3 regions of the Bacillus luti genome follow, and region 3 is predicted to be linked to each of the others. Evidence: predicted binding sites of a transcription regulator. Region 3 holds the regulator's gene; each other region holds the start of a gene.
The links. Region 3 encodes Rex, which represses fermentation and respiration genes when NADH is low (regulators of the CRP and FNR family bind a similar motif). Its sites were predicted from a motif close to TTGTGAAATATTTCACAA; they were not measured.
Positions count from the first base shown of each region.

Region 1: EUC40_RS01650 (DUF1641 domain-containing protein) is a predicted target of Rex. The motif match lies at 4,730-4,747, and genes of this name have one in related genera.
Region 2: pflB (formate C-acetyltransferase) is a predicted target of Rex. The motif match lies at 2,617-2,634, and genes of this name have one in related genera.

Region 1 is NZ_CP040336.1:330,832-338,811, reverse strand. It holds gene EUC40_RS01675 (putative mucin/carbohydrate-binding domain-containing protein) at 1-32, opposite strand, end outside; gene EUC40_RS01670 (thioester domain-containing protein) at 609-1,532, opposite strand; gene EUC40_RS01665 (aldo/keto reductase) at 1,644-2,483, opposite strand; gene EUC40_RS01660 (MFS transporter) at 2,500-3,663, opposite strand; gene EUC40_RS01655 (winged helix-turn-helix transcriptional regulator) at 4,037-4,381, shown strand; gene EUC40_RS01650 (DUF1641 domain-containing protein) at 4,816-5,256, shown strand; gene EUC40_RS01645 (NAD(P)/FAD-dependent oxidoreductase) at 5,301-6,479, shown strand; gene tyrS (tyrosine--tRNA ligase) at 6,670-7,932, opposite strand.
Region 2 is NZ_CP040336.1:4,617,611-4,625,590, reverse strand. It holds gene EUC40_RS23420 (UDP-N-acetyl-alpha-D-glucosaminuronate decarboxylase) at 1-866, shown strand, start outside; gene EUC40_RS23415 (glycosyltransferase family 2 protein) at 859-2,403, shown strand; partial or broken gene EUC40_RS27365 (hypothetical protein) at 2,372-2,592, shown strand; gene pflB (formate C-acetyltransferase) at 2,745-4,994, shown strand; gene pflA (pyruvate formate-lyase-activating protein) at 5,062-5,793, shown strand; gene EUC40_RS23400 (diglucosyl diacylglycerol synthase) at 6,206-7,372, shown strand; gene EUC40_RS23395 (YfhE family protein) at 7,738-7,857, opposite strand; gene EUC40_RS23390 (GNAT family N-acetyltransferase) at 7,968-7,980, opposite strand, start outside.
Region 3 is NZ_CP040336.1:4,860,611-4,868,590, reverse strand. It holds gene tsaE (tRNA (adenosine(37)-N6)-threonylcarbamoyltransferase complex ATPase subunit type 1 TsaE) at 133-606, shown strand; gene tsaB (tRNA (adenosine(37)-N6)-threonylcarbamoyltransferase complex dimerization subunit type 1 TsaB) at 587-1,279, shown strand; gene rimI (ribosomal protein S18-alanine N-acetyltransferase) at 1,293-1,736, shown strand; gene tsaD (tRNA (adenosine(37)-N6)-threonylcarbamoyltransferase complex transferase subunit TsaD) at 1,736-2,752, shown strand; gene EUC40_RS24425 (ABC-F family ATP-binding cassette domain-containing protein) at 3,218-5,143, opposite strand; gene EUC40_RS24420 (redox-sensing transcriptional repressor Rex) at 5,331-5,960, shown strand; gene EUC40_RS24415 (YdiK family protein) at 5,990-6,178, opposite strand; gene EUC40_RS24410 (CPBP family intramembrane glutamic endopeptidase) at 6,175-6,924, opposite strand; gene groES (co-chaperone GroES) at 7,325-7,609, shown strand; gene groL (chaperonin GroEL) at 7,648-7,980, shown strand, end outside.

The DNA.
Region 1 (7,980 bases), 670 kb from region 3:
ACTAATACCCTACTCTTTTTCTTCTTTGACATAATCTGTGTCCCCTGTCCTGTTTTTAGACAAACCATCCTATATATTCATTTAATGAAAAATCCTATTATATTTATAAAAACATTTATAGAATAGACTAATACCTCGCGCACCTGTATCAATTACTACCGCATTCCTCCCCATGTATTCGCTTTCCTACATTGTAAAATTTTTATGTATTATGTCCTCCCCACTTTTCTACTTGTGATGAGTTCTCTTCATACATAAAAAGAGAGTAATAAAAGATACTTTTTAGTCTTGTCATCTATACATCTAAAAATAAAAACAACGATAGAATCTTACATTTTCTTCATATATGACCATCTATAGGTAGTTTTTCCAACTGAATTGTACACGCTTTACACTTTGTTTGATAGCACTTCCAATCAGAATAATGTTACAATTTTGTGAATTTAATCTATTAATCGTAACGTTCGGATTTTATTATATTTAAATTATTCCTAAATAAAGTTTACACTGCTTATACAGTCTTTTTCCTATTAAATTAACCGTTTATTATTTTTATAATATAATATTACTCTTCATATACATAAAAAAGCATTGGCAAGGCCAATGCTTTATCTTTTATATTGATTCGGTTTATGCGGTTCATTTGGAGTATGTGGTTTATTATTATGATCATGACCATGTGTTTTTTTCCAACTCACTGATAACTCAGGACTTGTTTTTTCTTCACTACGCTCAAGTAATACAACTGCATTTTGAATTGTCGGTGTACCTTTATGTGCAATCCCTTGTAGCTTCGTTAATTTCCCTATTACTTTAAAACTAAATCCACCTGCTGGTGTTTGTTTCGGAATTAAAATGCGGAATTTCTCGCCCACATTAAATTCAGTTTTTGCTTCGCCCTTTTCATTTACAAACTTCGCTCCTTGTGGTGCACCAGTTGCTTGAACTTTATACGTACCACTTTTTGCATTTGTTTCTACTGTATATAAACCTGTTTCAAAGAAATCATTTTTTAATACTGCTTGTTGTTCTTCTGATGGTACTACACTCATCGTAATTTCTTGCAACTCTTCACTAGCATTTGCTTTTGCAACTATATCTTTCGTTACTTTTTCTACATTTTTATTACGGAAATCTAAATCGTTAATATCAATTTGTTTCAATGCATTCCACACCGCAAGCTGCGTTGCGTAATGTGCATCTCTCCAATCAGAAACACCTAATTCTTGTGGACTCTTTTGTGGATATCCATTCAATAGTACACGGTACACATTAATATCCACTTTCCCCATTTCCGGTAAATCTTGGCCGCTTGGAGATTTCAAATCTACATTTAAGCAAAAAGCAATTTTGCCATCTGCCGTTTTAATAAGCTCTGTTCGGATTGGTTTCTTCTTAGACTTACTATAACTCCAATCCATTTGATACTTTGTATGGTCCATAACTTCTGCGAATGCTTTTTGAAGTGGGAATAATACAAATAAGACACTTAAAAACATAGCTAAAAGTTTGAACGATTGCTTTATATTCATGTTTACAGCCCCTTAATAACAAACTTAATACTAAGTAGTATTTATTTAGAAACTATTTTTATGCACAAAAAAAGAGTGCATAAAAGCACCCTTTTTTTTCTTACTGTAATCTTAGAAATCGAAGTTATCAGGATCTGGACCAACGCGGTGATTTTGGTTTAACGCATCGATTTTTTCCATGTCTTCTTTTGTTAATTCAAAGTTAAATACATCAGCATTTGCAATAATGCGGTGTTCTTTCGTTGATTTTGGAATTGTAATTACTCCGTTTTGAAGATCCCAACGTAAAATCACTTGTGCTGTTGTTTTACCGTGTTTCTCAGCAATTGCTTGTAATGTTTCATTATCTAATAATTGCCCTTGCATAAGTGGTGACCATGCTTCCATTTGAATACCTTGTTCTTTACAGAAAGCTTGTAGTTCTTTTTGTGTTAAACGAGGGTGGTATTCTACTTGGTTAATCATTGGTTTGATTTCCGCATCTTTCATTACATCTTGTAAGTGATGGATTTGGAAGTTACTTACACCAATTGCACGTACGCGCTTTTCTTTATAAAGTGTTTCTAGCGCTCTCCATGTATCTTTATATTTTCCTTCTACAGGCCAGTGAACAAGGAATAAATCTAAATAATCTAGTTCTAATTTCTTTAAGCTCTCTTCGTATGCAGCAATTGTTTCTTCATATCCTTGATCTGCGTTCCACACTTTTGAAGTGATGAATAACTCTTCTCTTGAAATACCAGTTGCTTCGATACCTGCACGAATTCCTTCACCTACAGCTTTTTCATTTCCGTAAATTGCAGCTGTATCGATGCTGCGGTATCCTGCTTTAATCGCTGCTTTTACAGCTTCTACAAGTTCTGGTCCTTCTTCTACTTTAAATACACCTAAACCGAACCAAGGCATTTCTACACCATTATTTAATACTGCTTTACTTTGTAAGTTTTTCATTTTATTTTCTCTCCTTTTATTTTACTTGATCTCTTTTTTCTAATGTCATACTCCACGCTGTTAAAATAACAGCGGCTACTACCATAAGGCCGCCTACCCAAGCAGTATGAATTAATCCTAATGAATTCGTTACAAGGCCACCTATATAAGAACCTAAAGCGATTCCTCCGTTAAATGCGGCAATATTAATTGCTGAAGCAACATCAACCGCACTTGGAACAAAGCGCTCTGCCAATATAACTACATATACTTGTAGCCCTGGAACATTCATAAATGCGAATAGTCCCATGAAAATAATTGTGATTAATCCAGCTACTTTAAATGGCGCCGTAAATGTTAAAACAAATAATATAATCGCTTGGATAAAGAACATGTAAAATAACGCTCGAATCGGATTATGATTCGATAATTTTCCGCCGACCATATTCCCTATCGCAATTGCGATTCCATACACTAATAAAATGATGGTAACCGTACTTGCTTCAAATCCTGTTACTTCTTGTAATAGCGGTGATAAATACGTGAATGTTACGAATGTCCCGCCGTATCCAAGTGCAGTAATAATGAAAACAAGTAACAGTCTTCCATTTTTAATTAGTTTGAATTGATCACGAAACGATACAGGTACACCATTTTTTAAATTAGATGGGACCAGTATGCTATTCGCGATAAAAGCAATAATTCCAATTACAACAATCGCCATAAATGACGCTCTCCAGCCAAATTGTTGACCGATAAACGTTCCAATTGGCACACCTGTAATAGTCGCAACTGTTAATCCAGTAAACATAATCGCAATAGCACTAGCACGTTTATTCTCTGGTACAATCGCAGCCGCAATTGTAGATCCTATCGACATAAACACACCATGTGCAAACGCAGCTACAATCCTTGCGATAATTAATATAGTGAAGCTTGTTGCTACTGCTGCAATGCCATTACCAATAATGAAAATAACCATAATCCACATTAATAATGTCTTTCTCGACATACTTGCCGTTAACGCTGTTAAAACAGGTGCTCCTACTGCTGCTCCTAACGCATATAAGGAAACAGTTAAACCGGCTGTTGTAACCGAAACATTTAAATCTTTCGAAATAGATGGTAGTAAACCGACACTAATAAACTCGGTCGTACCAATCCCAAACGCACTAATTGCTAGTGCTAATAAAGCAAACATACTTCTTCGATTCGTCTGAACTTCCGAAGACGGTACTGTATATGAACTCAATTGAATTCCTCCTTATTACAAGAAATCCAATCATAATAGTGCGATAAAAAGGCCCTTTTATCTTCTAAAAAATATATTTAATCTCTACAAATGCTATTATGAATGGTTTCATTCCTTTTTTGAAGAACGCACTTTAAAGTACGATAGGCACTAAAAAGTAACATAGTCACTTTTCGGTACCGTACTACTCATTTGCCTCTTACATGTGCTATTATGAAACATATTTAACATGATAAAAAGTACGTACTTTAAAGTGCTATAGGTACTAAAAAGTAACATTTGTATAATTTGGCTTACTTTACTCACAAAAGGAGGGTTTTATATGAAGAAATACAATATTCCTGTAGAAGCGACTTTAGAAGTTATCGGCGGCAAATGGAAGGTTGTTATTCTTTGTCACTTAACAAAAGGTACAAAGAGAACGAGTGAACTAAAACGTTTAATGCCTGGTATTACACAAAAAATGTTAACACAACAATTACGTGAATTAGAAGACGACGGTGTTATTCAAAGAAAAGTATACAACCAAGTCCCGCCAAAAGTAGAATATTCTCTTACAGACTACGGTTGGTCTTTAGAATCGATTCTTGATTCTCTTTGTACTTGGGGCGAATGCCATCTTGAAAAAGAAGGTACCACATCAATGCTAATTGCAGAAGGTGAATAATAGGAAAAAGGAAAAAACGAACATGAATTTGTTCATTTTTTCCTTTTTTTCTTTATATATATGTACATTTCTAATTCAAACAAAATATTTTATACGCTTTCACACCTTGTCAGTACTAGGTTATACACTTACTATCAAATAATTAGGAATCATTTTTATGTTAACATAGGTGTATATAGTATATAATATAAGATATATATTATATACACTTTCCGGTAACGGAGCTTTTCCATTATGCGGACAAGCCATGTATCGGACAGTTCATAAATAATAGGTAAGACGTTATGGTTTTAGATTTATGATTTCAGCTAATTTGCTATCATAAATTTAAAGGCATTTTATTGTGCTTTGTGAAACTTTGTATAAAGTTTCGTAAACGGTTACTATCTTACTTATCAAAAAAAGAGTATTGCTATCGTAAAGGAGAATTGGAGATGCCAGAAACTATGACTCAAACAAAGCCAGAACAAGAAACTGTACAAATTTCTGCTAGCCAAGGACAACTTGATGTACTTGATCAGTTGTTAAAACCTGAGGTACAAGAATCATTAACAACACTAGTAGAACAGCTTCCAAAATTAACTGAGCTTGTTAACATTTTAACTAAATCTTATGACTTTGCTCAAACTGTTGCTACTGATGAAGTATTAAAAAGCGACACTGTTGGTGCAATCACAGAGCTTGTAGAACCTGTAAAAGATACAGTGAAAAGCATGGCTGCAACTGCAATCGAAGCGAAAGATCGTGCTGACGAAAGTAATGAAGTTATCGGCCTATTCGGTCTATTAAAATTACTAAAAGATCCACAAGCACAAAAAATGTTCCGCTTTGTGAACGCATATCTTCAAATTAGTGCAGAACGTAACAATAAATAATTTAACTTATAACAACAATTAGTAAAGACGGGGGATATCATACTATGTCAAAACAAATTGTCATCTTAGGCGCTGGTTATGGCGGTCTTCTTGCCGCTTTAAACGTACGTAAATATTACAGCAAATCAGAAGCACAAGTTACAGTGATTAACCAATACCCAACACACCAAATCATCACTGAACTACACCGCCTTGCAGCTGGTAACGTTGCTGAGCAAGCAATTGCAATGCCACTTACAAAGCTTTTCAAAGGTAAAGATATCGATCTTAAAATCGCAACAGTTGAGTCATTCTCTGTTGATAGTAAAGAAATCAAACTAGCTGGTGGCACTACTTTATCTTACGATGCACTTGTAGTTGCTTTAGGAAGTAAAACTGCTTACTTCGGTATTCCAGGACTAGAAGAAAACAGCATGGTATTAAAATCTGCTGCTGATGCAAACAAAATCTACAAACACGTTGAAGACCGTATTCGTGAATACGCGAAAACGAAAAACGAAGCTGATGCTACAATCGTAATCGGTGGTGGCGGATTAACTGGTGTTGAGCTAGTTGGTGAGCTTGCTGACATTATGCCTAAACTTGCAAAAAGCCACGGCGTAAATCCAAAAGAAGTTAAACTTCTTCTTGTTGAAGCAGGTCCAAAAATCCTTCCAGTATTACCAGACCACTTAATCGAACGTGCAACTACTAGCTTAGAAGCACGCGGCGTTACATTCTTAACTGGTCTTCCTGTAACAAACGTTGCTGGCAATGAAATCGACTTGAAAGACGGTCAAAAACTTGTTGCTAACACATTCGTTTGGACGGGCGGCGTACAAGGTAACCCATTAATCGGTGAATCAGGTCTTGAAGTAAACCGTGGCCGTGCAACAGTTGATGCATACCTACAATCTACTTCTCACAAAGACGTATTCGTTGCTGGAGACAGCGCTGTTGTCTTCGCTCCAGACGGACGTCCATACCCACCAACTGCACAAATCGCTTGGCAAATGGGTGAGTTAATTGGATACAACTTATACGCAGCACTAGAAGGCAAAGCATTCGAAGAGTTCGCACCTGTAAACTCTGGAACACTTGCTAGTCTAGGACGTAAAGATGCTGTTGCTACAATCGGAGCAAGCAATACTCCACTTAAAGGCTTACCAGCATCATTAATGAAAGAAGCAAGTAACGTTCGTTACTTATCACACATTAAAGGTCTATTCAGCTTAGCTTACTAATCTGAATATAAGCCCGAATCATGCCCGGCATGGTTCGGGCTATTTTTATCCGTAATTTTCTCTAACTTATTTATTCGGCAGAAGAATAATATAACCCTTTTAATTATCTAAATTTACTGATTATTTTATGTCCAAATTGTGTATACGAAAAGATGGAAGTATTCTTCCTACTCCCATCCTTTCACACAAACTATTCTCCTAACTTCACAAGGCTGTAGTTCTTCTTCCCTTTACGGATAATAATAAATCTTCCATCGAATGAATTTTCTACAGTAACATCCGTACCCACATCTGTTACTTTTTCACCATTCATAGAAATAGCGCCATTATTAATATCTTCACGTGCTTGACGTCTAGATGGCTCAATTCCTAAATCAACTAGCCACTCTACGATGTTTTTTGTCTCTTTTGAAGACTGGAATGTTGGCATCTCTTTAAAACCTTGTTCAATTTCATCAGCTGTTAGCGATTTAATATCTCCGCTAAATAATGCTGCTGTAATTTTCACAGCTTGCAGGAATGCTTCTTCTCCGTGAACGAACTTCGTCATTTCTTCCGCTAATACTTTTTGTGCTTCACGTTTATGAGGCTCTGTTTCTACCTTCGCTGCTAATTCATCAATACGCTCTTTCGTTAAGAATGTAAAGTATTTCAAGTATTTAACGACATCTCGATCATCTGTATTCACCCAGAACTGGTAAAATTCAAACGGTGTTGTTTTTTCAGGATCAAGCCAGACCGCACCACCTGCTGATTTACCAAACTTCGTGCCATCTGATTTTAATAATAACGGAATTGTTAGTCCAAATACTTTCGCCTCATGACCTTCTAACTTACGAATTAAATCTAAACCGCTCGTAATATTTCCCCATTGGTCACTACCACCAATTTGCAGTTGAACATCTTCTTTCGTGTATAAATGATGGAAATCCATCGCCTGCAAGATTTGGTACGTGAATTCAGTGAAAGAAATTCCCGTATCTAAACGACTTGCGACAATATCCTTCGCTAACATGCTATTAATACTAAAGTTTTTCCCGTAATCACGTAAAAACTCGATAATGTTGATTTCATGTGTCCAGTCGTAGTTATTTACCATCTTCACTTCGCTATTCCCGCCGAAATCAAATAGCTTTTTCATTTGTGCTGTTAACGCATCCACATTATGCTGAACGACTTCCAACGTTTGAAGCTGACGCTCTGATTGACGTCCACTTGGATCACCAATTGTTCCAGTTGCTCCGCCAATTAAAATAACAGGGTGATGACCCGCTAACTGAAATCTCTTCATCATCATAAACGGAATTAAATGTCCGATATGCATACTATCACCAGTCGGATCAACTCCGCAGTATAGTGAAATCTTTTTCTCTTCTACTAGCTTACGTAAACCTGCTTCATCCGTCTGCTGATTCACAGCGCCGCGCCATTCTAATTCATCAATAATATTCATCTTTTGTCATCCCCTTTATTTTTTAAAAACAAAAAGTCCCTATGTCTA
Region 2 (7,980 bases), 240 kb from region 3:
ACTTCTATAAAGGGAAAAATAAGTATCATAATGAGCTAATGAAAGAGATTCCGGTTATTCCAATCAGTGTTTTAGATAAAAATTCTATTTACGAATTAGTAAATCAACATGATGTAGTGTTTCATTTAGCGGCAATTTTAGGTGTGAAAACAACAATGGAAAAAAGTATAGAGCTCATTGAAACGAATTTTGATGGAACGAGAAATATTTTACAAGCAGCATTAAAAGGAAAGAAGAAAGTAGTCTTTGCGTCTACTTCAGAAGTATATGGTAAGGGCAAGCCGCCTTTCTCTGAAGAAGGGGATCGATTATATGGGGCAACTTCTAAAATACGTTGGAGTTATGCAGTTTGTAAAACATTAGAAGAAACATTATGTTTAGGATACGCATTAGAAGGCTTACCTGTAACGATTGTTCGTTATTTTAATATTTATGGTCCAAGGGCGAAAGATGGCCCATACGCAGGGGTAATCCCACGATTTATCTATGCGGCACTGCAAGGTGAAGATATTCTCGTATATGGAGATGGGAAACAGACACGCTGCTTTACGTATGTAAGTGATGCGGTAGAGGCAACGATTCGGGCAATGGATGAGAAGGTAAATGGTGAGATTATTAATATAGGTTCTGAGAATGAAAAGAATATAAAAGAAGTAGCAGAAGTAATTAAAAAACTAACGAAATCTTCCTCGAAAATTGTACAAGTTCCTTTTGAAGAAGTATATCCACATGGCTTTGAAGAAATCCCAAATAGAAGACCAGATGTAACGAAGTTAAGAGAACTCGCTCAATTTCAAGCGACAGTAACGTGGGAACAAGGATTGAAAGAAACTATTAAATGGTTTCGTGAAGAAAATAATGGTTAAGTCGCTATCGGTTATTATACCTGTATGTAATGAAGGGGAAACAATTTCAGATGTTATTCAATCGGTAAAACCATTAAACCCAGTAGAAATTATTGTAGTAGTAAATGGTTGTAATGATAGTACAGAAGAGGTTGCTGATCGTTTAGGATGTAAAGTAATCAAGTATACAGAGCTACTTGGAAACGACGTTGGACGTGCAGTCGGTGCAAAACATGCGATAGGTGATGTATTACTATTTATAGATGGAGATTTTGCTATTCCAACTTCAAAATTACAATTATTTCTTAATCCGATTTTATATGATCAGACCGACATCGTTTTAAATAATTTGGACGCATTGTTTTTAAAGAAACAAAAACCACATTCCATTACAGTATGGCGGCAAATATTAAATGCGCTGTTAGAGCGTGAAGAATTAAAAATTGATTCTGTATTATCTGTGCCTCATGCACTGACGAAAGAAGTCGTTCAAAGTATTGGATATGAATGCTTGGTTAATCCTATTGTGGCTCATTTGCGCATAGCACAAAGTAAATGGAGAATTAGTCGCCATTGTGCAATCGATGTTATTACGCCGAATAAATTTCGGCCGACTGAGCATGCTGCATATGGTACCGGTCTTTCTCAATCTGAAAAACGAATGATAGGTGATCATATAGAAGCTGTAGCAGAGCGAATAGTAGGCAGTGATGAGCGCGGAGGATATTATGATGGTAATAGGAAAAGAGATAGTGTTTATCATACGTTAGATTTTGAAGATTTTTATCAAGGATGGGGTGTTACATCTAAGTTATATAAAGGGAAACAATTATCTGTAATTATTCCCGTACAAGATGAAGAGAAAACAATTGGAACCGTTATAGAAGAGCTGCGCAAAATTGAACCTTTTGAAATCATCGTTGTTGTAAATGGTTCGTCAGATAAAACGGCAACCATTGCTCAAGACAAGGGAGCAACGACAATTGTATATAAAGAAGCGCTTGGAAACGATGTGGGGCGCTCACTTGGAACGTATTTTGCAAAAGGAGAAATTGTATTATTTATAGACGGTGATTTTGTTATTCCAGCGAGTGAGCTCTATCCTTTTGCGAAAGCTATTGCAGATGGAACAGATGTCGCATTAAATGATCTAGATCATTATTTAGATTTAAGAGTACCACTTCATCTTGTAACTGCATTTAAATATGCATTAAATTTAGCTTGCGATAGAAAAGATTTAGGTGTAGGATCGCTTATTGCAGTACCTAATGCGTTTAGCCGGACGTGTTTGAATGCAATTGGGTATAGGTCTTTACTGGCACCGTGCGTGGCGCAGGTGAAAGCCATTCTTTCAGGATTTGAAATTGCATGTGTAAGTCGTGTTGAGGTCGATAAGATGAACCGCATTCGCCTTAGTGAACATTTTGCAAAAATAGGTCATCCACCAGCTGTAATCCGAATTATTGGAGATCATATAGAAGGGTTAGAGCAATTAATTGTATTAACAGATAGTCGTGGTGGGTTCCATGATGGAAATAGAAAAAGAGATGTTTTATAGGATAACAAAAAAAGTGTACAACATATGTACACTTTTTTGCTCTGTTATAAAAACTATAACAGATTAGGAGATAAGAGTATTACAGATCTACAATGGGTATTGTTCTTATATTACAAAATAGGACTCGTATATAAGAATACCAAAAAAATACAATTAAGGAAAGGGGTAATTTTAAAGACTTTTAAATGAAGTTAACACTATGTGTATAGTAGTTTGCTCAACATTTCACAAACATGTCACAACTATTTCGTTCACCTTCGTAAAAAAGTAGTATTCTAAGTGTGTAAGCTGTTATATAAAAAATCTTAGTCCTGTACTAATCAAAAATGGAGGAGATTAGGATGACTCAAGTATTAGAAAATGTAAAAAACGCGTGGGAAAACTTTAAAGGTGAAAAATGGAAAGCAGAGATTGATGTTCGCGATTTCATTTTAAATAATGTAAACGTTTACGAAGGAGAGGAATCTTTCTTAGCGGGAGCAACTGAAGCAACGAAACAACTTTGGGATCAAGTAATGGATTTAACAACGAAAGAGCGTGAAAACGGTGGCGTTCTTGATATGGATACAAAAATCGTTTCTTCTATTACATCACATGATCCAGGATATTTAAATAAAGATATTGAAAAAGTAGTCGGTTTCCAAACTGATAAACCATTTAAACGCTCTTTACAACCATATGGTGGTATTCGTATGGCGGAACAAGCTTGTGAAGCGTATGGATATGAAATGGATAAAGAACTTAGCAGTATTTTCAGAGACTGGCGTAAAACGCATAATCAAGGTGTATTTGATGCATACACACCAGAAATGAAAGCGGCTCGTAAATCAGGTGTTATTACTGGCCTTCCAGATGCATACGGACGTGGACGTATTATCGGTGACTATCGTCGCGTAGCGTTATATGGTATAGATCATCTAATTGAAGCGAAAAAAGCTGATTTTAATTTAACAGGAGGTGTAATGAGCGAAGATACAATGCGTTTACGCGAAGAGTTATCTGAGCAAATGCGTGCACTTCAAGAATTAAAACAGATGGCTGCTTCTCATGGATTCGATATTTCTAAGCCAGCTACAAATGCACAAGAGGCGTTCCAATGGTTATACTTTGCATATCTTGCAGCAATTAAAGAGCAAAATGGGGCAGCAATGAGCCTTGGACGTACTTCTACATTCTTAGATATTTACATTGAAAGAGATTTAGCAAATGGTACTTTAACAGAAGAAGCAGCGCAAGAAATTGTTGACCATTTCATTATGAAATTACGTCTTGTGAAATTCGCAAGAACACCTGATTATAATGAACTATTCTCTGGTGACCCAACTTGGGTAACTGAATCTATCGGTGGTATTGCTTTAGACGGACGTCCGTTAGTAACAAAGAACTCATTCCGTTTCTTGCATACATTAGATAATTTAGGACCAGCTCCAGAACCAAACTTAACAGTTCTTTGGTCTAAACAATTACCACAGAACTTTAAAAACTACTGTGCGAAAATGTCTATTAAAACATCAGCAATTCAATATGAAAATGATGACATTATGCGTGCTGACTACGGCGATGACTACGGAATTGCTTGTTGTGTATCTGCAATGAGAATTGGTAAACAAATGCAGTTCTTTGGCGCACGTGCAAACTTAGCAAAAGCATTACTATATGCGATTAACGGCGGTAAAGATGAAAAATCTAAAGCGCAAGTTGGTCCAGAGTACGCACCGATTACTTCTGAAGTATTAGATTATGAAGAAGTTATGCATAAGTTTGATATGACAATGGAATGGTTAGCGGGTCTATATTTAAACACATTAAATGTTATCCACTACATGCACGATAAATATAGCTACGAACGTATTGAAATGGCACTTCATGATACAAATGTTCTTCGTACAATGGCAACAGGTATCGCGGGTCTATCTGTAGTAGCAGACTCTTTAAGTGCAATTAAACACGCAAAAGTAAAACCAATCCGCGATGAAAACGGTATTGCAGTTGACTTTGAAATCGAAGGAGATTTCCCTAAATACGGTAACAATGACGACCGTGTAGATGAAATTGCTGTAAAGCTTGTGAAAACATTTATGAACAAGCTTCGTAAGCATAAAACATACAGAAATTCTGTTCATACAATGTCAATCTTAACAATCACATCTAACGTTGTATACGGCAAGAAAACTGGTAACACTCCAGATGGTCGTCGTACTGGAGAACCATTTGCACCAGGTGCGAACCCAATGCATGGTCGTGATACAAAAGGTGCATTAGCTTCACTATTATCTGTAGCAAAATTACCATATGAAGATGCACAAGATGGTATTTCTAATACATTCTCTATTATTCCAAAAGCACTTGGTAAAGAAGATGATGTACAAGTACGTAACTTAGTATCTATGCTTGATGGATACGCAATAAAAGAAGGACACCATTTAAATATTAACGTATTTAATCGTGAAACATTAATGGATGCGATGGAGCACCCTGAAAAATATCCACAATTAACAATTCGTGTATCTGGTTACGCTGTTAACTTTATTAAATTAACTCGTGAACAACAAATTGATGTAATTAACCGTACAATGCATGAAAGCATGTAAGTGAAAAAAGCATCCCTCTGCTTGTTGTAAATAGCAGAGGGGCTGTTTCAATAAAGGAGGAAGTAACATGGTAAAAGGAAGAATTCATTCTGTAGAGTCTTGTGGTACTGTTGATGGCCCAGGGATTCGTTATGTCATATTTACACAAGGGTGTTTATTACGTTGTCAATATTGTCATAATGCTGATACGTGGGAGATAGGTAAGGGAAAAGAAATAACAGTCGAAGAAGTAATGCAGGATGTGACATGTTACCTTCCTTTTATTGAAGCTTCCGGAGGCGGTATAACAGTTAGTGGTGGAGAGCCGCTATTACAGCTAGACTTTTTAATTGAGTTGTTTAAGAAGTGTAAAGAGGCTGGTATCCATACAACAATCGATTCTTCTGGTGGTTGTTATTCTGAGGAACCAGAATTTCAAAATAAGCTAGATATATTAATGGATTATACAGATTTAGTTTTATTGGATTTGAAACATATTGATTCCAAAAAGCATCGTAAATTAACAGGAAAACCAAATGAACATATTTTACAATTTGCTCGTTATTTATCGGATAAAAATAAACCGATTTGGGTGCGACATGTATTAGTTCCTGGTATTACTGATAACGAAGAGGATCTACAAAAATTATCTAGCTTTATTCAAAGTCTGTCTAATGTTCAGAAAGTTGAAGTGCTACCATATCATAAGCTTGGTGTATACAAATGGGAGGCGCTTGGACATAAATATCCACTTGCAAATGTGGAACCACCTACTGAAAAAAATGTAGAAGAAGCGAAACATATTTTACAAGCAGTCTAATCCAAATATTGGGTTAGGCTTTTTGCTTTCTTTACAATAAAACCTAGAGTATATATATTGAAAAGAGTATACTGAAAATAGAATATCCATATTTTTGTAAGGAATAAGTGGAGAAATTTACATAATTGTAAAGGGAAATCAAAATAGTAAAAAGAATTAAGAAGTAAAAGAGTGAGTATCATGGAATAGAGAACACTTGTAAGTTATTGCGAAAGCTCTTATAGGAAAGTATAATGTAAAGATATGAGCACAGATAGGATTAAGGGGTCAATCTTATATGCTTTGCATATCCACGACAGGTACATAGCTGAAAGTGAAATATTAGAATCTGTTTATGTAGTTTTTAAGGAAAATGTTTTTCCTATTGTCGTATATGCAATATGGAGAAACAATAAGCTAGGAGTGGATTTGTTTGATAAAAAACCCCAAGGTTTTAATATTAACTGCACATTACGGTAACGGTCATGTGCAAGTAGCGAAAACATTAGAACAAACATTTCGCCAAAAAGGAATCGAAGATGTAATTGTATGCGATTTGTTTGGAGAATCACATCCAGTTATAACCGATATTACAAAATACTTATATTTAAAAAGTTATACAATAGGAAAAGAATTATATCGCTTGTTTTATTACGGTGTAGAAAAAATTTATGATAAGAAAATAGCATCTTGGTATGCGAATTTTGGAAGAAAACGTTTGAAATCACTTTTACAAGCAGAGAAACCGGATATTGTGATTAATACCTTTCCAATCATAGCTGTACCAGAGTTAAAAAAGCAAACAGGTATTTCAATTCCTGTTTATAACGTATTAACGGATTTTTGTGTGCACAAAATATGGATTCACCGGGAAGTAGATCGTTACTTTGTAGCAACTGATCATGTGAAAAAAGTTATGATTGATATTGGTGTGCCGGCAGAGCAAATTGTTGAGACGGGCATCCCGATTCGTAGCAGTTTTGAGTTAAAGATAAATCCAGACATTATATATAATAAATATCAGTTATGTAAAAATAAAAAGATTTTACTAATTGTAGCAGGTGCTCATGGGGTGTTAGGGAGTGTCAAAGAACTATGCCAGTCATTTATGTCAGTACCTAATTTACAAGTAGTTGTCGTTTGTGGAAAAAATGAAGCTTTAAAACAAGATTTATTAGAGCTGCAGGAAGAAAATTCGGATGCATTAAAAGTATTTGGTTACGTTGAAAACATTGATGAATTATTCCGTATTACTTCTTGTATGATTACGAAGCCAGGCGGTATTACGTTAAGCGAAGCAGCAGCGTTGCAAGTACCTGTCATTTTATATAAGCCTGTTCCAGGACAAGAAAATGAAAATGCGATGTACTTTGAAAGAAAAGGAGCTGCAGTTGTCATTCGTGATGATAGTGAGGTTTTTGCAAAAACTGAGGCGTTGTTACAAGACGATATGAAGCTGCTCCAAATGAAAGAAGCAATGAAAGGTATTTATCGTCCGGAGCCAGCCGGTCATATTGTGGATGCAATTTTGGCAGAAAATCATGCAGAACCGAATCATATACCAATTAAATCACCTGCTCTTGCAGAGTCGTTTACTTAATATGAAACCCTCTTTTATATGTTTAAAGAGGGTTTTTTGTTTTTTAGATGGAATAGTAACTTATCCACAATGGGGATTACGCTTTCATTAAACAGTAAAGTCGGAATATTAACAACTATATCCACATTGTCCACAGTTTTCAGAAAAATATCCACAATTCTAACGTTTGATAGCTAGTACAATATATAAATTTGTGAGGGGTTTACAGAATTTATTCACAATTCTATAAAATATGTGGATAACGTTATCCACATAAAAAAGGTTCCTTATAAATAAGGAACCTTTTTTCTACTCTATCACGTAGAAAAAATATGTAATGAGAATGAATAATTAGGGGGGAGAACTTCTAATTATTCATTCTCACTTTAAATACTTTTCGAGCGATAACCCGCTGCGCGATCTGCTTTACGAAATTCTCGTTGGTAAAGAACTTCTTGTGTACTAGATAATGCATTTTTTGCTTTGTCACGTTTCTTTTTATCCATTACAAATCACCTCGTGTCTTAAAGTCACTATCTATCGTTTCCAAAGACATGGGGCGATATACGTATATAACAAAATGTTAATGATTAATTATTTTTTCTAAAAATTTAGATTATGCTTCTTTT
Region 3 (7,980 bases):
TTTATTTGTTTTAACAAAAAACTAATAAAGACAGTCAAACTATCCTTAGGACTACTCCTAAGGACTTTTTTATATATTTAAAACCTGTATAATAAAGAGCAGAGAACATTGTGAATAAAGTAGGTGAAGTCTGTGAGTAAATATGAAGTAAAAACAAAATCTTCTGAGGAAACACAAAGATTATCAGAAAGATTAGGTGAACTTGTAAAGGCACAAGATGTAATTATTTTAGAAGGAGATCTTGGAGCTGGCAAGACGACCTTTACAAAAGGGTTAGCAAAAGGTCTTGGAGTGAAAAGAGTTGTAAATAGTCCTACCTTTAATATTATTAAAGAATATAGAGGAAGATTACCGTTATATCATATGGACGTGTATCGTTTAGCGGAAAGTGAAGAGGACTTAGGTTTTGATGAGTATTTCTATGGTGAAGGAATCACAGTAGTAGAATGGGCTCATTTAATAGAAGCATATTTACCAAATGAAAAGTTACAAATTAGTTTATTCCATGCTGGAGATGACACGAGAAAAATTGTACTCGAGCCAATTGGAGATCGCTATATTAGATTATGTGAGGAGCTATTACAAGATGAAAGTACTAGCAATTGATACTTCAAATTACGTAATGGGTGTATCCCTTATTGAGGAAGGAAACGTGATTGGGGAAATCATTACAAATTTAACAAAAAACCATTCTGTACGTCTTATGCCAGCTGTGGAGCAACTATTAAAAGAATGTGGTGTAAAACCGAAAGAATTAACTAAAATTGTTGTAGCCGCCGGACCTGGTTCATATACAGGTGTTCGCATAGGGGTCACAGCCGCAAAAACATTAGCGTGGTCTCTTCAAATACCAATTGTAGGTGTATCAAGCTTAGAAGTAGTCGCTGCAAATGGAGCCAATTTTAATGGGTTAATCTGTCCTTTATTCGATGGAAGACGTGGACAAATTTATACGGGTTTATATACATATGAAGGAGAGAATTTGACTTCTATAGAAGAAGACCGAATCATCCTTATTGTAGACTGGTTGCAAATGTTAAAAGATACAGGAAAGCGTGTTTTATTTATTGGTAATGATGTTAAGTTGCATAAAGAAACCATCATAGAACATTTAGGTGATCAAGCTGTATTTGCTCCTTTCACTAAAAATAACCCAAGACCGAGTGAGCTAGCGTTCTTAGGATTACAAAAAGAAGAACAAGATGTACATTCATTTGTTCCTAGTTATCTTCGTTTAGCTGAAGCTGAAACAAAGTGGTTAGAAAGTCAAAATAAGTAGGAGCCTGCAGAGGATGGATATGATACTTAGAAAGATGAAACTCGATGATATCGCTCAAATTGTAGCTATTGAAGAAGCATCTTTTGCAACTCCTTGGACTGCAGATGCCTTTCGCCGTGAGTTAACGATGAATGAACATGCACATTATGTTGTGTTAGAAAAAGATGGTCGTGTAATTGGTTATTGTGGATTGTGGATAATTATTGATGAATCACATATAACAAACATAGCTATTTTGCCAGAATACAGAGGTCAAAAGCTAGGGGATGCTTTATTGAAAGAAGTTATTTCTGAAGCGAAAGATCTAGGGGTAAAAACGATGACACTTGAAGTACGTGTATCAAATGAAGTAGCAAAACAGTTATACAGAAAATACGGATTTCAAAATGGTGGAATTCGTAAACGATACTATGCAGACAATCAGGAAGATGGTCTCGTAATGTGGGTGAATATATAATGGAAAAAAATACGATTATACTTGGTATTGAAACAAGTTGTGATGAAACAGCAGTAGCGGTTGTTAAAAATGGAACGGAAATTATTGCGAATGTCGTTGCATCACAAATTGAAAGTCATAAACGTTTTGGCGGGGTTGTACCAGAGATTGCATCTCGTCATCATGTAGAAGAAATTACAGTTGTATTAGAAGAAGCTTTAAAAGAAGCAAATATCACATTTGATGATATTGATGCAATTGCTGTAACTGAAGGGCCTGGTTTAGTTGGAGCACTTCTAATTGGAGTAAATGCAGCGAAGGCGGTGGCCTTTGCGCATGATATTCCTCTAGTTGGTGTCCATCATATAGCTGGCCATATTTATGCGAATCGTTTAGTAAAAGAAGTTCAATTCCCTCTACTATCACTTGTTGTATCTGGTGGGCATACAGAGCTTGTTTATATGAAAGAACACGGTTCATTTGAAGTAATTGGTGAAACACGAGATGATGCAGCAGGAGAAGCATATGATAAAGTAGCTCGTACGTTATCTATGCCTTATCCAGGGGGGCCTCATATTGATCGTCTTGCACATGAAGGAGAGCCAACCATTGATTTACCACGTGCATGGCTAGAACCTGATTCATATGATTTCAGCTTTAGTGGATTGAAATCAGCAGTTATCAACACTGTGCATAACGCAAAACAACGCGGTATAGAAATTGCACCAGAAGATTTAGCAGCAAGTTTTCAGGAGAGTGTAATTGACGTACTAGTAACGAAAGCGTCTCGTGCAGCGGATGCATATAACGTAAAGCAAGTGCTTCTTGCTGGTGGAGTGGCCGCAAATAAAGGGCTTCGTGCACGTTTAGAAGCAGAATTTGCACAAAAAGAAAACATTGAGCTAATTATTCCGCCATTATTCTTATGCACAGATAATGCAGCAATGATTGCAGCGGCAGGTACAATTGCATATGAACAAGGAAAACGTGCGACATTAGCTTTAAATGCAAATCCAGGATTAGATATTGAAGCATAGTTATACACAAAATTAACCACAGCTTGTGGATAAAAGCCATATTATCTGTTGATAATGTGGCTTTTACTGTGTATATAAAATGTTAATAACTTTTTCTTGGGTTGTGGATAATGTGGAAAAGTTGTTTCTATGTTTATATATTAAAGGTGGATATGTGTATAACATTGTGGATAAACGGAATGAAGTCTGACCTTTGAATATATCCTTTTTCGGGAAATAAAATGATGGTGAATATCTGAAAAGATATTTCGAGATAATCTTCTTTTAATTTGCGAATTGGTACGGATGTCAAACTTTGTCGGTAAATCGATACTTGGTGTCGAATCGTTGATATAGTTCAAGTTACGATAGACATATTCAAAAAAATGTTTATGTACGATGAAGTTGATTTCTGCTAGAAAACAAAAAGGATGTCGCATAGTCAAAAATCTCGACTTATGAGACACCCTTCTTATTGAAATGCTTTTATAAATGTAGTTCTTCCCATTCTGCCATACAAGCTTCAAGTTGTTCTTGTAGTGTTTGTTTTTTAGTTGTAATTTCACTAGCCTTTTCATAATCAGCATATATTTCTGGTAAGCAAAGCTGATCTTCTAACGTAGCAATTTCTTCTTCAAATTCTACGATACTTTGTTCCAGTTCTTCAATTTTTCTAGTGCGTTGACGCTCTAGTTTTTTACGTTCTTTTTCTTCTAGATAATTTAACTTTTCTTGTGCAACGACCTTTTGAACAGGTACGTCATTTTCTTCCTGTTCAAGCTCTGCACGTTCAATCATTTCATTTTTCTTTTCAACGTAGTAATCGTAATCCCCTAAATACTCCTGTGCACCTTCTGTTGATAACTCAACAACAGTTGTTGTTACGCGATTAATAAAGTAGCGGTCATGTGAAACGAATAGAAGAGTTCCAGGGTAATCAATTAAAGCATTCTCCAAAATCTCTTTACTATTTAAATCAAGATGGTTTGTCGGCTCATCGAGAATTAATAAATTGGATTTTTGCATCATAAGTTTTGCGAGAGCTAATCGAGCCTTTTGTCCACCACTAAGAGAAGATACTGGCTTCAGTACATCATCCCCTGTGAATAAAAAGTTGCCTAGTATTGTGCGAATTTCTTTTTCAGGTTGCAGTGGATATTCATCCCATAGTTCATTTAACACGCGCTTAGAAGATGTCAAATTGGCTTGTTCTTGATCGTAATAACCAACAGATACATTAGATCCGAAAGAAACATCACCATTTAATAATGGTAACTTATTCACAATGGACTTTAACAATGTGGATTTCCCAATTCCGTTTGGTCCAACTAAAGCAACGCTATCCCCGCGTGTTAAGCGCATAGTTACATGTTCAATGATCGGATCTGCATCATAGCCAATAGTTGCATCTTTTACTTGTAAAACATCATTCCCACTTTGTTTTTCGATGTCGAAGTGGAATGATGCTGACTTAGAATCACCTAATGGTCTTGTTAATAATTCCATTCGATCCAATTGTTTACGGCGGCTTTGTGCGCGCTTCGTCGTAGATGCACGAGCTATATTCTTTTGGACGAAGTCTTCAAGCTTAGCGATTTCATCTTGTTGTTTTTCGTAACGCTTCATTTCTTGCTCGTATAAAGCTGATTTTAAGTCTAAATATTTACTGTAGTTCCCAACAAATCGTCTGCTTTCTTTATTCGAAATTTCATATACTTGTGTAACGAGTTTGTCTAAGAAATAACGGTCATGTGAAACGATTAGTATCGCGCCAGGATAGCCTTGTAAATATTGTTCAAGCCATGTTAATGTTTCGATGTCTAAATGGTTTGTAGGCTCGTCCAAAATAAGTAAGTCTGGTTTCGTTAATAATAGTTTACCGAGAGCTAATCGTGTTTTTTGTCCACCGCTTAAAGTAGAGATTGTCGTCTGATGTGTTTCAACTGGGAAGCCAAGACCGCTTAAAATCGAGCGAATGTCTGCTTCGTACTGATAACCACCTTTGTCTTTATAGTCTAATTGCAATTGATCATAATCAGCTAATAATTTTTCGTATATAGCTGCGTTTGAAAAGTTTTCTTCTTTTCCCATCTCTTGCTCAAGCCTTCGAAGTTTTGTCTCCATTTGCTGCAAGTGCGTAAAGACGGTTAACATTTCATCCCAAATTGTTAACGACGTTTCTAATCCGGTATTTTGAGCTAAATATCCCATTGAGACATCTTTCGGTTTTATAATTTCACCGCCATCATGAGATAACTCCCCAGCAATTATTTTTAATAATGTAGATTTCCCGGCTCCATTTCGTCCGACTAATGCGATACGATCTTTCGTTTGCACTTCCAATTTTATGTTTGCAAGAATCGTTTCTGCACCGTATAATTTCGAAAGTCCATTTACTTGTAATAAAATCAATGTTTTCACCTCAAATAATTTCTTAACTTTGCCATGTTTATATTTCTCAATCATACTAAAAATAGTGTATAGTTTAAAATACAGAGAGAATACTTCTTCTTTCTATTATACAAGGAATTTAATGAGTGCTAAACTTCTGTATTTGATTAAAGTATATGAATCAAGATAGGAAGAGAGGAGAGGTTATATGGATCAGCAGAAAATTCCACAAGCCACTGCTAAGCGATTGCCTCTATACTATCGATTTATCCAAAACTTATCTCTTTCTGGTAAGCAACGTGTTTCATCAGCCGAATTGAGTGAAGCGGTAAAGGTTGATTCCGCAACGATTCGAAGAGATTTCTCGTATTTTGGAGCGTTAGGGAAAAAAGGATATGGATATAATGTAAATTATTTATTATCATTTTTCCGGGAAACACTCGATCAAGATGATATAACACGTGTAGCGCTTATTGGAGTAGGTAATTTAGGGACCGCTTTCTTACATTATAATTTCACGAAAAACAATAATACAAAGATTGAAATGGCATTTGATGTTAGTGAAGAGAAAGTTGGAACAGAAATCGGAGGCATTCCTGTATATCATTTAGATGAATTAGAAGAACGTTTATCAACTGATATACAAGTGGCGATATTAACAGTACCCGCTACAGTAGCGCAATCTGTAGCAGATAGATTGGCAGAAACAAACGTGCACGGTATTTTAAATTTTACACCAGCACGCTTAAATGTGTCAGAGAATATAAGAATTCATCATATTGATTTAGCTGTAGAGTTACAAACACTCGTTTACTTTTTGAAAAATTATCCACAATAAAACGCAGAGGAAGCGACCTCTGCGTTTTATTATTTCTTCTGTGTGAATTTAACTAATATAAGGCGAAGCGCCAAATTAAAATCAATTGTCGCCATAACTGCAAATAGTATTGTCCACATATTCCAGATTGTATCTGTTACGTTCGTAATGGCGAAACGTGTAAAGATACATCCGAGAAGGAAGTACAATGCAGCCATGAACAATGGTGAGTTTCTCATACTAAAAATCCTCCGATAAAGCCTTGCATTTTTTCAGCTTCTTTAATCATTTCTTGAATTTGCTCATTGCTTACTGCAATTTGAGCGAGTGCGACGAATGTATTCATCGCAACATGAGCTGCAATTGGAACGATAATACGTTTCGTTTTTACATATAAAAAGGCGAATACGAGTCCCATAGCAGTGTATACCAATAAGTGAGTAAAATCAAAATGAATCGCCGCAAATACAAGAGAACTAATGATAGCGGCAATAAAGAAGTTAAACTTCTTATAAAGTGTACCAAATAAAATTTTTCTAAATACGATTTCTTCTAAAATTGGTCCTATAATAGATACAACAATAAGGAACCAAGGTGTTGTTCTTGCGATGTCCATAAGCCTTGCTGTATTTTCAGATCCAGGTTTAATACCTAGTAAATACATTTCAATCATACCAGCGATACTTTGTGAGAAAAAGGCTAAGAAGAACCCGATGAAAATCCATCCAACTGTAGCTGGAACAGAAGAGCGCATCGTATCTAAATGCCTGTCGCGAATGTCTGTTCTAAGTAACCAAAGTACGATACATAATGCAATAAAGAAGCTAATGATTGCCCAGTGGCCAGTTATGAGCTGGAATTTCTCCTCTCTAGTAAATCCCCTGTTATCATAAAGTCCAGTTTTTAGGAGAAGTGGTAATCCAGCAATTGATGATAACTGCATTAAAATGTATGTAACGATAATCCACCAATATTGTTTCTTCAAATGGTTTAACCATCCTTTCTAACTCTAGTGTATGAGATAAGGCAGGATAACATGTAATATGCTACCTACGATATAAACTTTCATTTGAATTATGATTTTTTTGTAAATTTGTATTGGAAATTAAAGTAGAAGACAGGAAAAAGTTGTGTGTATAGCGAAAACAACTTAGGGTGTCTTTCATATTGTAACATACGAGGAGTAGAAACAACGATTCATATGATAAAGCTAGTAGAAGAAGGATTTTATATAGAAAAGTATATATAGTAATTTGCGAAAAAATTATGATTTTTTTACTTGCAAAAGAAATTGAGATTATTTATTATTATAAGTGTGTTAGCACTCGGGTGACTTGAGTGCTAATAAATAAAATTTACATAACACAATGAGGAGGTTATTGTTCATGCTAAAGCCATTAGGTGATCGCGTTGTAATTGAGCTTGTTCAAGCAGAAGAAAAAACAGCAAGTGGTATTGTATTACCAGACACTGCAAAGGAAAAACCACAAGAGGGTAAAGTTGTTGCAGCAGGTACTGGTCGAGTGCTTGAAAATGGTGAGCGTGTTGCTTTAGAGGTAGCAGCAGGTGATCTTATCATCTTCTCAAAATATGCAGGTACTGAAGTGAAATACGAAGGTAAAGAGTACTTGATTTTACGTGAAAGTGACATTTTAGCGGTTATCGGTTAATTATATAAATCTTAAACAATCCAAGGGGGTCAATTATTATGGCAAAAGATATTAAATTTAGTGAAGAAGCACGTCGTTCGATGCTTCGCGGTGTCGACACTCTTGCAAACGCAGTAAAAGTAACGCTTGGACCAAAAGGTCGTAACGTTGTACTTGAAAAAAAATTCGGTTCACCACTTATTACTAATGATGGTGTAACGATCGCAAAAGAAATCGAATTAGAAGATGCATTCGAAAACATGGGTGCAAAATTAGTAGCAGAAGTTGCTAGCAAAACAAACGATGTAGCTGGTGACGGAACAACAACTGCAACTGTATTAGCACAAGCTATGATTCGTGAAGGTCTTAAAAACGTAACAGCTGGCGCTAAT